4 regions of the Priestia flexa genome follow, and region 4 is predicted to be linked to each of the others. Evidence: riboswitches for the same ligand, from Rfam matches in the RefSeq annotation. Region 4 holds a riboswitch; each other region holds the start of a gene.
What was found. A riboswitch is a leader RNA that binds a small molecule or an ion and turns the genes downstream of it on or off. The one in region 4 is predicted to bind thiamine pyrophosphate.

Region 1: another riboswitch for thiamine pyrophosphate. It lies ahead of tenA (thiaminase II); the one in region 4 lies ahead of thiT (energy-coupled thiamine transporter ThiT).
Region 2: another riboswitch for thiamine pyrophosphate. It lies ahead of thiC (phosphomethylpyrimidine synthase ThiC); the one in region 4 lies ahead of thiT (energy-coupled thiamine transporter ThiT).
Region 3: another riboswitch for thiamine pyrophosphate. It lies ahead of LZP85_RS03215 (acetylornithine deacetylase); the one in region 4 lies ahead of thiT (energy-coupled thiamine transporter ThiT).

Annotation. Positions count from the first base shown of each region.
Region 1 covers NZ_CP090431.1:1,431,905-1,435,074, forward strand. Annotated here, with positions in the region: gene LZP85_RS07260 (aldehyde dehydrogenase) at 1-993, shown strand, start outside; gene tenA (thiaminase II) at 1,033-1,722, opposite strand; TPP riboswitch at 1,834-1,932, opposite strand; gene LZP85_RS07270 (sodium/glutamate symporter) at 2,328-3,170, shown strand, end outside.
Region 2 covers NZ_CP090431.1:269,771-272,940, reverse strand. Annotated here, with positions in the region: gene brnQ (branched-chain amino acid transport system II carrier protein) at 1-895, opposite strand, end outside; T-box leader at 1,001-1,243, opposite strand; gene LZP85_RS01465 (hypothetical protein) at 1,417-1,704, shown strand; TPP riboswitch at 1,759-1,871, shown strand; gene thiC (phosphomethylpyrimidine synthase ThiC) at 1,989-3,170, shown strand, end outside.
Region 3 covers NZ_CP090431.1:629,854-633,023, forward strand. Annotated here, with positions in the region: gene LZP85_RS03210 (HAD family hydrolase) at 265-918, shown strand; TPP riboswitch at 1,225-1,327, shown strand; gene LZP85_RS03215 (acetylornithine deacetylase) at 1,435-2,712, shown strand; gene tenA (thiaminase II) at 2,712-3,170, shown strand, end outside.
Region 4 covers NZ_CP090431.1:1,652,200-1,655,369, forward strand. Annotated here, with positions in the region: gene LZP85_RS08360 (YqcI/YcgG family protein) at 1-315, shown strand, start outside; gene LZP85_RS08365 (cupin domain-containing protein) at 290-601, shown strand; gene LZP85_RS08370 (cysteine hydrolase family protein) at 623-1,201, shown strand; gene LZP85_RS08375 (GNAT family N-acetyltransferase) at 1,298-1,792, shown strand; TPP riboswitch at 1,860-1,962, shown strand; gene thiT (energy-coupled thiamine transporter ThiT) at 2,023-2,595, shown strand; gene LZP85_RS08385 (TcaA NTF2-like domain-containing protein) at 2,781-3,170, shown strand, end outside.

The DNA of each region.
Region 1 (3,170 bases), 220 kb from region 4:
GGCGCTATTGCAGCGGGCAATACAGCAATTATTAAGCCGTCGGAACTGACGCCTAATGTTTCAAGGGTAATGGAAGAATTGCTTGCCAAAACGTTTGACCCTTCGTTTGTTACAGTTATAGAAGGAGCTGTGGAAACGACTCAAATCTTATTGAAGCAACCGCTGGATTATATTTTCTTTACAGGAAGCGTCAATGTTGGAAAAGTCATTATGCAAGAAGCAGGAAAGCAGCTCATTCCAGTCACGTTAGAGCTAGGAGGTAAGAGCCCTTGTATTGTGCATAGAGATGCAAATGTTGAACTTGCGGCTAAGCGCATCATGTTTGGTAAAAGTATGAATGCTGGTCAAACATGCGTTGCTCCAGACTACTTGTTAGTTCATAAAGACGTAAAGGTTCAGCTTATTGCACAGCTACAGAAAGCCGTAACGCAGTTTTATGGCGAAGATGCACTCACAAGCGGGCGTTATGGCAGAATTGTCAGTGAGAGACACTTCGATCGTTTAATTGAGTTTTTACAAGATGGAAAAGCTGTAATTGGCGGTAATTATAATGAAGAAACGCTCCAGATTGCTCCAACCGTCTTAGACGAAGTAAAATGGGATTCAAGCGTTATGCAAGACGAAATTTTCGGTCCAATTTTACCTCTTATTGAATATGAAAGTGTAGATGAGGTCGTAAGTGCAGTTCATCAAAAAGCAAAGCCGCTAGCTCTATATTTGTTTTCAGAAAGTGAAGAGGTTCAGCAGCAAATTATTAACACGGTTTCATTTGGGGGAGGGTGCATTAACGATACGATTATGCACCTGGCAACGCCGCACCTGCCATTTGGAGGAGTTGGAGAGAGTGGAATCGGTCAATATCACGGTGAGGCAAGCTTTAAAACGTTTTCACACTTTAAAAGCGTGCTGAAGCAAACAACAAAGTTTGATTTTGCCTTTAAGTATCCGTCTGATAACCAAAGTCTAAAAACGATTAAAAAGTTTTTGAAATAACGTCAAACGAAAGGGCTTCTTTATAAGAAGCCCTGTTTGTTATGAGTGCACGATGGTTTGAGATAGAGGCCATTGCTCTTGTTTGTAGGCCATGTCCCAAAATAGATACTCAAGTTCGCAACTTTTGATAAAATGCTCTTTCATACGTCTACGTTCCTCAGCTGAAGCTTTTTCTGCTAACTCATCTAATTTGTCACAAAACCATTTTGTCGTTTCTTTCATTTCTCCATTGGTATAAAAGGAAATCCATTCGTAAAAAGGGTGATCCGGTGTTAAGTTCACTTCGCTTGCAATGCGCTCGCCAATTTCAACGTATGTCCATGGACATGGCAGTAGCACAGCAATAATTTCACCTAGTGTCCCTGTATGTGCGACCGTCATCATGTGACTAATATAATGATTTGCTGTTGGTGCTAAGGGCTGATGCTTCATATCTTCATAACGAATGCCAGCTACTTTACAAAAATTATTATGAGGATGGACTTCACTATGTAAAACAATTGAAATACCGTTATTAAACACTTCCATTTCATCACGGGTACTACATTTTGTTAACGCCGCACCGTATATGCGAACAAAAGCAGTTAAATATTCATAATCCTGTGACACATAATGAATTAAAGCTTCTTTTGGAACTTTTCCTTCCTTAATACCTGCAACAAATGGATGTTGCAAGATGGCATCGTAAATGTAAGCTGCTTCTTTGCGTAATTGAGCTGAAAATGACAATTGATATTCCTCCCTAATTGAATCCACAAGGAACGCACTTATAAACGTAGGCAATAACAAAAAAACACCCCATTATATGGAGTGGTAAAGACAGTTGTTGGTGTATTACACGACAACGCCGTACCACTTTCCTACGCTGGTATAAGCCAGATCAGGTTCAAAGGGATCAAGATTCCTTGTCTCAGCCAAACGGCACCCCTAGTGGATTCTTTCATTTTATTCTTATTCAATTTAACATAAAAAAAAGAATTATACAAAAGTTTAGAAAGAATGGTTCAAAAGTAACGGAAAGTAGTAGTTTGAATAGTGATATTTTTTAAAAAATAAACGAGATAAATTACCTATGAAACTAGTAACTAAACGATTGAAGTAGTTAATGAAAAAATGAGAAAATTGTCACGAATCTTGTCGGAATGTGCAAAGGCTGTGCTATCATGCTATAATAATTGTAAGCTCGTTACGTTTAAACAAGCTCAATTAAAGAATTAAGCTACAAATTGAAGAGGTATTTAGCTGAAGCTAAATGGCCTTTTCAGTTTGCCTAGTTTAATATAAATTAGTCCTGTCAATTTAGTAGGAATTATATTTTTTAAGGAGGTTGTTTAATGAATCTATCAGCATGGGATTTATTTGTGGATCTTGGTTTCATCTCACTGTTATTAGTGGCTGGTACCATTATTCGAGCAAAGGTCAGGTGGGTACAAAACTTATTTTTACCTGCGAGTATTATTGCCGGAATATTGGGTTTAGCATTAGGGCCAAACGGTATTGGCCTCATTCCATTCACTGATCAAATTGGAACTTATCCAGGTATTCTAATCGCGGTTATTTTTGGTGCAATTCCAATTGCAACTCAAAGTGTAAAGTTTAAAGAAATAGCGGGTCGCGTAGGTAGTATGTGGTCGTATTCTCAAATGATTATGCTAGCAATGTGGGGCGTCGGTTTACTATTTTCATTGCTGCTATTAAATAACGTTTGGGGAGATTTAAACTTAGGATTTGGCTTGTTATTAGCAGCAGGATTTATCGGTGGACATGGAACAGCGGCTGCTGTCGGAGACGCGTTTGCAAAGCAAGGATGGGAAGAAGGGTTATCGCTAGCGATGACATCAGCAACAATTGGTGTTATTTGCTCAATCGTAGTAGGGTTGGCGTTCATTAAATATTATTCGAAAAAAGGTGAAACAAATTATCTTGCAAGATTTGAAGACTTACCACGAGAATTAAGAACAGGATTAATCCCCCCTGAAAAGCGCACTTCTACAAAAATGGATACGGTATCATCGATTGCTGTTGATCCACTTGTCTTACATGTGGCTTTAGTGACAATTATCGCATTAGGTGGCTACTATTTAAGTGAGCTAGGTCAAACGTTGTTGCCTTCAGTAACAATACCGGCTTTTTCACTAGCTTTTCTTGTAGGTTTAGCTATTAAAGGTATTATGAAG
Region 2 (3,170 bases), 1.4 Mb from region 4:
AGGTTAATAATCCAACAGAAGTTGTTAAACACGCTAGCGTAAATACAACTCCTAATAGAACAGCTCCGAACGGTCCAAAAAGCGTAAATACAATGTTCGTTAACGTTATTGCTCCATTTGCTGCATTGGCATGACTAACAGATCCTAAATATGCCAGCATAAGATAAATAATAGCTAGCAACGTTCCTGCAATTACTCCTGCACGAATAGATGATGACATAATACTTTTCGTACTAGTCATTCCTTTTTGCTTCAAAGCCATTGCAATGACAATTCCAAAGTTTAGCGCAGCAATTGTATCCATGGTCGCATAACCATCGGTAAATCCAGTAGCAAATGCTTTTGTCACATAGTTACCTGCAGGTTGACCAGCCGGCTCAAAAGGATAAGAAAGGGCACGAATAAAAATAAGTGAAATAAGAACTAATAAAACTGGCGTTAATACTTTCCCAAAGCGGTCAACAAGCTTTGAAGGCTTTAAAGCTAACCAGTAAGCAAGTGCAAAATAACAAAACGTATATCCAAACAGCGCGGCTTTTACATTTACTCCTTCAGGTAAAAAAGGCTGTACGCCCATTTCAAATGCTAAGCTTCCTGCTCGTGGGATTCCTAAAAAAGGTCCAATTGCTAAGTAAATCATGACCGTAAATACAACGGCGAAAACTGGGTGGACTCGGTTTGCTAATGATTGAAGACCATTTGATTTTGCTACAGCAATGACACCCAGGATTGGTAGCCCCACAGCCGATAAAATGAAGCCTGTAACAGCTGGCCACAATTCACTTCCAGCAGACTGTCCTAAAAATGGAGGGAAAATTAAGTTTCCTGCTCCAAAAAATAATGAGAATAGCATTAAACTAATAAACAGTGTATCTTTTCTTGATAAAGCATTCATGTGAGTTCCTCCTAGATTGTTTGTACTGCTGATTTTTCTGTCTAATGTCAATATCACTTTCCACTCGAATCACTCCTTTTTATACACAAAAAAATCCCGTCCCTAAAAAGGGACGAGATATAATTCTCGCGTTACCACCCTCGTTCTGCTAAAAACAGCAGCACTCGCCAACGTACGTGTTCATACGTGTTCCTTCTAACGGTGGACGTCCGAATATACTTACTATAAAGCTTCAGCATATTTTCTCAGAGATGATTTTCAGCTAGGAACTGTACGCTAACTTTCAGCAAACGTTAGCTCTCTGGGGAACAGTTTTCATAACCTACTCGTTCTCTTCAACGAATTTATAAGGTGTTTTAATTGAATAAAAATATTCTAACAAAACTTTTCAGATTTGTATACAAAAATTAAAATATTTTATCAATTATTTTTTTTCCCATTAATAGTCAGTCTATAAAATGAAACTTCTAGCTAATTCGTTCGTATATACTACTACATTACTTAATAGGAGGCTCTTATACATGAGCGGAAATGTACGTGTTATGAAATGGCTAACGGCTGGGTATGAAGCATTTTTAGGTATTCCTCTAATTGGTGGTGCATTCATCATAAGCTTTTCATGGGGACCTTTAGTATTTGCTTTTTTCCTACATGCAATTGCTCTATTTTTATCTCATAAAGAAGGTCGTTCAGCTTACGGAAATATTTTGGGTATGGTGACATCATTTGTCGGCGTAATCCCAGTTGTGGGAATGGTTATGCATATTATTACCGCTATTGTTATTGCATTTGAAGCAGCAAAAAGATAAATAACCGCTTGCATTTTTTCCTAATGATGGTAGAATGAAGTCGTCAATTAAATGATTTTCTACTAGGGGTGTCTGATTACACAGACTGAGAGAAGAGTTATTGTGCTCTTTAACCCTTTGAACCTGATTTGGGTTATACCAACGTAGGGAAGTAGTCTTGAAAGAACGGTGTTTTATGCTGTTTTCTTTTTTGTCTATTCCATCGGGCTCTTACATAGAGCCCGATTTTTTTGTTCGGTATAGCTTATTTTCTCAAAATCTACTAGCATAATGGAGGAATAAGTATGTCTAAAGAACAAGTAATCATTTCAATGCAACAGCCGTTTCCAAACAGTAAAAAAGTATACGTGCAAGGGACTCGAAGTGATATTCAAGTACCGATGCGCGAAATCCACCTTTCCCCCACTGTAAACGACCGCGGTGAAGAGCAAAACACCCCCGTTCGCGTTTACGATACAAGCGGCGTATACACCGATCCAGCCTATAGTGTAGATTTAGAAAAAGGACTGCCACCTTTACGCAAACCATGGATTGCAGAACGAAACGATACTTTTTCCTATGCTGGCCGTACCGTTCAAGCAAGAGATAACGGCTATAAAGAAGGCGATCAACGGAACGAAACGAAAAGCTTTCCCCTTATTAATTATTCACCACAAAAAGCAAAGGATGACAGAAACGTCACCCAAATGCATTATGCAAAAAAAGGAATTATCACTCCTGAAATGGAATTTATCGCAATTCGTGAGCAAATGAGTGCAGAAACGATTCGTGAAGAAGTTGCAGCAGGGCGTGCAATCATTCCCTGCAATATTAACCATCCAGAAGTTGAACCAATGATTATTGGAACAAAGTTTCACGTGAAAATTAATGCAAATATCGGAAACTCTGCTGTTCATTCATCAATTGAAGATGAAGTTGAAAAGATGACGTGGGCTACAAGGTGGGGAGCAGATACAATTATGGATCTTTCAACTGGTAAAGACATTCATAAGACGCGCGAATGGATTATTCGAAATTCACCCGTTCCTGTTGGCACTGTCCCAATCTATCAAGCTTTAGAGAAAGTTAATGGCATAGCAGAAGACCTATCTTGGGAGGTTTATCGTGATACACTCATTGAACAAGCAGAACAAGGAGTTGATTACTTTACAATTCATGCAGGCGTACTGTTGCGCTATATTCCACTAACTGCTACGCGAACAACCGGTATTGTCTCACGGGGTGGTTCCATTTTGGCTCAATGGTGCTTAGCACATCACCAAGAAAACTTTTTGTATACACACTTTGAAGAGATTTGCGAAATTTGTAAGCAATATGATATCTCAATCTCACTGGGAGATGGCCTGCGCCCTGGTTCAATTGCTGATGCGAACGACGAAGCTCAATTTGCAGAGCTTGATACGCTTGGCGAATTAACAACAATTGCGTGGAAGCATGATGTTCAAGTAATGATTGAGGGTCCTGGA
Region 3 (3,170 bases), 1.0 Mb from region 4:
ATAGAGATGGAAAAGAGTAAATGCTCTCTAAACTTTTTGTACATACAGTTCGATAAAATGAACCTATAGTTCAAAATGTACCTTAATTATATAGGGGGTATTGTTTGCTCATCAACTGAAATAGAAAAGTTGAGCGTAAAGAAATAGAAAAATGTAAATGATATCCATATGTCGATGTGCTAGCTGAAATATACATTTGTAGCTCTACTCATAAGAACGTGATAGGATATTAACTAGAATTGAGATATAAAGGCGGTATGAAAGATGATTAAAGCAATTGTGTTTGACTTTGATGGATTAATTGTAGATACAGAATCAGTTTGGTATGAAGTATACTGCGATATGCTAGAACCTCGTGGCGTACATTTGAAAATTGAAGAGTTTGCGTCTTATATAGGAACGGATACTAAAGCGCTTTACGACTTTTTATATGAGCAGTTTGGTCGTGAATTAACGAAGGAAGAAATTGCAAAAGAGTCATTAAAGCGTCACCAAGAAAAAATGAAGCAGCTTGCAGCTCGTGAAGGCGTTCTTGAGTATTTAAAAGAAGCGAAAGAATTAGGACTGAAAATTGGTTTAGCTAGCAGTTCAGACCGTGCATGGGTTACGTCGTTTTTAAAGGAATTAGATCTCCTTGGTCATTTCGAAGTGATGCAAACGCGTGGCGACGTGGAAAAAGTTAAGCCAGATCCAGCTCTTTATAAGCAAACAGTTGAAAAGTTAGGCGTAAAACCTTCTGAAGCCATTGCTTTTGAAGACTCAGCCAACGGTGCAAAAGCTGCGATTGCTGCGGGTTTACAATGTGTAATTGTGCCGAATCGTCTCTCTGCACATTTGACGTTTGAAACGTATCACTTACGCATTGCCTCTATGAAAGAGAAGTCGTTGCAAGAAGTAATTGAACAGGTAAGTCATTAAAAAAGTGGAGCTAGCATTAGCTCCACTTTCTATGGTTCTAAGTGTATTTTTGGGAACGGAATATGAGGCGGTTGTATTACTGTCCAACTTGTCAAAAGAAGTAAGTATAGAAAAGGAGGGATTTTAAGCTGAATAGCTCGTCCCTAGTCTTCTATACTTAGTAGGCATCCGATAGAATTAAACATAACGCTATTGTGGCTTTGAAGGTCAAATTAGAATTCTGCAAATTGTATTGAACTATATAAGGTAGTGTGGTACAACTAATAGAGGTAATAATCAGATAGTTTTACAAAAAAATAGTCATTATCAAACCACTAGGGGTGCTTTTCAAAGCTGAGAGAGACGCTTGTCTTAACCCTTATAACCTGAACTAGGTAATACTAGCGTAGGAAAGAGGTATTGTGTGCTACATCTATGACTTTTACGTGATGTAAGAGGGATACATGTGTATATTCAAGCGCTTCTTTTCTATGAAAAGAAGCGCTTTTTTATGTGGTTTAGAAGGAGGGAATTGGCATGAATATTACGGATGTAGTAAAGCAAGTAGATGACAAACGAGATGAGCTTATTGAACTTTTGACCAAGCTCATATCTTACAAAACACCAGCACCACCTGCACGTAATACAAAAGAAGCGCAGAGCTATATTGCGCGGCTGTTGGAAAGCTATGGTTTTGAAACAGATATGTGGGACGTGTATCCAAATGATCCTAACGTTGTTGGAACATTAAAGGGAACAAATCGAAGTGGGTACCAGAGCTTAATTATTAATGGACATATTGATGTTGCAGCTGTTAACGAAGACGAAGGATGGAATGCTGATCCGTTTCAAGCGAGGTGCGGTGAAGAATTTATTACGGGGAGAGGCGCTGCCGATATGAAAGGCGGACTCGCTGGTGCGCTGTTTGCTATTAAGCTTCTACGTGAAGCTGGAGTGGAGTTTCCTGGTGATTTAGTGTTTCAGTCAGTTATCGGTGAAGAGGTTGGAGAAGCAGGTACCCTTGAATGCTGCAAGCGAGGATATAGCGCAGACTTTGCGGTTGTGGTTGATACAAGTGATTTGCAAATCCAAGGTCAAGGTGGAGTCATTACCGGGTGGATAACTGTGAAAAGTAAGCAAACATATCATGATGCCACAAGAAGACAAATGATTCATGCCGGCGGCGGTTTGTTGGGAGCCAGTGCAATTGAAAAAATGACGAAATTAATTGGTGCACTACAAGAGTTAGAGCGCCACTGGGCTGTTGTCAAAAGCTACCCTGGCTTTCCGCCTGGAACAAATACAATCAATCCAGCGGTTATTGAAGGTGGTCGCCACGCAGCGTTTATCGCAGATGAGTGCAGGCTGTGGGTGACCGTTCATTATTATCCAAATGAATCGTATGAAGAAGTAGCGAAAGAAGTAGAAGACCATCTGTTACAGGTTGCAAAAGCAGATCGGTGGCTAAGAGAAAATCTCCCAACGTTTAAGTGGGGAGGAACATCAATGATTGAAGATAGAGGTGAAATTTTCCCTGCATTTGAAGTAGATAGAAATCACCCAGCAGTTCACTCGTTAGTCAGTGCTCATAGAGAAGTGACAATGAAAGAAGCGAAAGTCAACGTCTCTCCAACGGTTACGGACGGTGGCTGGCTAGCTGATGCAGGTATAGCTACAGCTATTTATGGCCCAGGCGAATTAACGGAAGCACACGCTGTTAATGAAAAGCTGTCCGTTGATCAATTACTCGATTACACGAAAGTGATGGTTCAGTTTATTTATGAGTGGCTACATACAAAAAAGGAGAGTGCCTAATGAGATTCAGTGAACGTTTATATGAAAAAGTAAAGCCTATTTGGAAGCAAACGCATGAGCATCCCTTTGTAAAGGGGATGGGAGAAGGGACGTTAGAGCAAGAGAAGTTTCGCTTTTATATGGTACAAGATTACGTGTATTTAATTGATTATGCGAAGCTATTTGCACTTGGAGCAGTAAAAGCAACAGATGTTCAAACGATGGGGAAATTTGCAGCGTTATTACATTCAACAATCAACGAAGAGATGGAGCTACATAGACAATATGCAAAACGTTTTTTAATTACTCCTGAAGAACTAGAAACAGCAGAGCCCGCGCCAACAACGCTTGCTTACACGCACTATATGCTTCACGTTTCTCAAAACGGAACGCTAGCTGAGCTTGTTGCCGCACTGCTCCCGTGCATGTGGAGCTATTGGGAAATTGGCAAAGAGCTTTCCACTCAGCCTGGAGCAGCT
Region 4 (3,170 bases):
TGTAATACGCCTGTACATGAATTACGAAAAAGCCGAAAGAGCAGCAGTTTCATGATTACATTTCAGCCTAGATGGGTGTTTGAGGGAATGACTCCTCATACAAAAATGGGACAGCAAGTTCAAAAAACGGTTCGGAATCGACTTGAAGATTACGACAAAGTTGAAGCGCATCCTCATCTAGGATGGTATGGAGATCAAGAAAATCATGAATGGAAGCAGTATTTCTTGCGAGATGTTAACAACTCGTTCCCAACAGAATGTCCATTCAAGCTAAAAAGGAGTGAAAGAGATGGAGTTAAAAAAAGCCTTTATTAAAAAAGGAATTGGCGGTGGTCTTGAAGAAGTTATACATGAACTACTTCCAAAACATACCGGTTATGTAGAGGTTCAACATGATGTTGCAGGGCAGGAACACCCAAGTCATACTCACCCTACCGACGAGATTCTTCATATTATTAAAGGATCTATTTATTTTACAGTTGAGGGAGAAACAACTCGGTGCGAAGCGGGAGATCGTATTTATTTACCAAAACACACAAAGCATGCGTCAAAAGCTGATGTGAATGGTTGTACGTATGTAATCTCCATTTTAAAATTTTGATGAAAGAAGTTGATGACTGGAATGATTCAATCAAACCCTGTTTTAATCATAATAGATGTACAAAAAGGTTTTGAACAAGATGCTTGGGGAACTCGTAATAATATTCATGCAGAAGATAATATGCTCACTCTTTTACAAGCTTGGAGGAGACAGCAGTTTCCGGTTATTCATGTCCAGCATGCTTCAAAAAGCGAAACATCTCCTCTTTTTCCAGGGACGGAAGGGTTCCGTTTCAAAGAAGGTTTCGGTCCTGTTGGTGATGAATACTTAATTCGAAAGCATAAAAATAGCTGTTTTATAGGAACAGAACTGGATAACTATCTAAAGGAAAACGGATACGATACGCTTATACTAGTAGGTTTAACAACGAACCATTGCGTCTCTACAACGGCACGCATGGCAGGAAACTTAGGTTATCGCACTTACGTCATCCACGATGCAACTGCGTGTTTCAATCTGTTATCATATGACGGTGAAACAACTTTTGCAGCAGAAGATGTTCATCGCTTAAGCTTATCATCTCTTCACAATGAATTTGCAACGGTTACTTCAACATCCGAAGCCCTACGCGTACTGCAATCCTATCAATATATAAAATGAGGCCTGATGCTTTTGCATCAGTTTTTTTTGTGTAGATTATTCTGACAAAAACAAGTACAATAGAAACATCATTTTGAAAAAGGAGCACGATACATCATGACAGTAATTAGAAAAGCTTTAGCAGAAGACTTACCTACAATGGTGGCTATTTATAATCAGTCAGTACGCCAAAGCGCAGCAACATTTGACTTAACTCCTGTAACAATTGGGCAACGTAAAAGCTGGTTTGAATCTCACGACCAAAGTCAACTGTTTCCACTGCTTGTTGCTGAACGAAATGGTGAAGTAGCTGGATACGCATCTTTGTCTTCCTACCGTGATAAAGAAGCATATATTCGAACAGTTGAACTCTCCGTTTATGTAGATGAAGCTCACCAAGGATTTGGAATTGGTAAAAGGTTAATGGAAGCTATTCTAGTACAAGCAAAAGAGTTAAATCATCACGTTGTTATTTCTGGTATTACAAAAGGAAACGATAAAAGTATTAAAATGCATGAACAGTTTGGATTTACCTTTTGTGGGGAATTTAAAGAAGTAGGATGGAAGTTCAATCAATGGCAAGATGTTCTGTTTTATCAACTGATTCTTTAAGTGAAATTAAATAGTATCTTGTTTGAGAATTATGTTATAATAGAAAGCGTTCTAATAATACATATCAACGTACCACAGGGGGAGCCTGAATGGCTGAGAGTGAACCAATTGTTCTGACCCTTTGAACCTGTTAGTTAATGCTAGCGTAGGGAGTGTGGAGCGTGCAGCTTGTGCTGCCTCCTGTGTTTGTCGTTGAATACTAATGATTTTACAACAGGAGTGAAAAGACGATGAACAAAGGAATGTCTTTACAAGCGAAAATTGAAGTGGCAATCTTTGCAGCTCTAGCAATGATAATTGATATATTGCCATCAATTACAATTGCACCTGCCGTGTCCATATCATTTTCCATGGTACCAATCTTCATTATTTGCTTTCGATGGGGATTTAAATCAGGCGTGGTAGCTGGATTTTTGTGGGGATTGCTACAAGTTGTCACGGGTACTGCTTATGTATTAACACCTCTACAAGCATTTATCGAATATTTTATTGCATTTGCATTCATTGGTCTAGCAGGGCTATTGTCTGGTGCTATTAAGCAGAACTTAGCTACTAACAATCGAACAAAAGCATTTACATTTATTATTTTAGCAATTGTTATCGGCAGCGTTGCTCGCTATTTTTGGCACTTTGTTGCAGGGATTATTTTTTGGGGCTCTTATGCACCAAAAGGAGTATCTGCATTATGGTATTCATTTACGATGAATGGACTAGCAATGGTGGGATCCATGATTGCTTGCCTAATCATTTTAGCCGTATTAATTCCGTCTGCTGCAAGAGTGGTATTAAATCGCGCATCATAAATAAAAGGAATGAAACCTATAGGAGTAACATCCTATAGGTTTTTTGCGTTTTTAAACCAATTTACATGTTTTCAGTGTTTTTGTTCTTTTTATGAAAGGGTTGAGGGTTTTTTTGTAGAATGGTATACTAGGTCTGTTTGTTGGAAGAATATACATACCATTTTTTGTAGGAAGGAATCATGTTAATGAACAAACGTAATCTCCTTTACATGACGATTGCAACATCCCTTTTACTCGCAGGATGTCAGCAAAAAGCTCAAAAAGCAACTGAAGTCGATACGGACTTGATGATTGCAGGAGAGATAGAAAGTCATGATCAAGAAGCAAAGAAAGATGTTGTTGAAAACCAGTACAGATATGATATTTCAGATACAATAGATGAAAAAATAATCTCGCAGTTTATGAATAGCTACTTCAAGGCTTTACATGATGGAATCCTTCATAAATCAGCTAAGTCAATTCAGACATATATAATAGAAGATAGTGAGTTTTATAAACAGCAAGTAATGAAAATTGATAATTTTTCGGAGCAAGGAATTCGTCAAGAACTAAAGACGTTTCAAGTTGTGAACTGG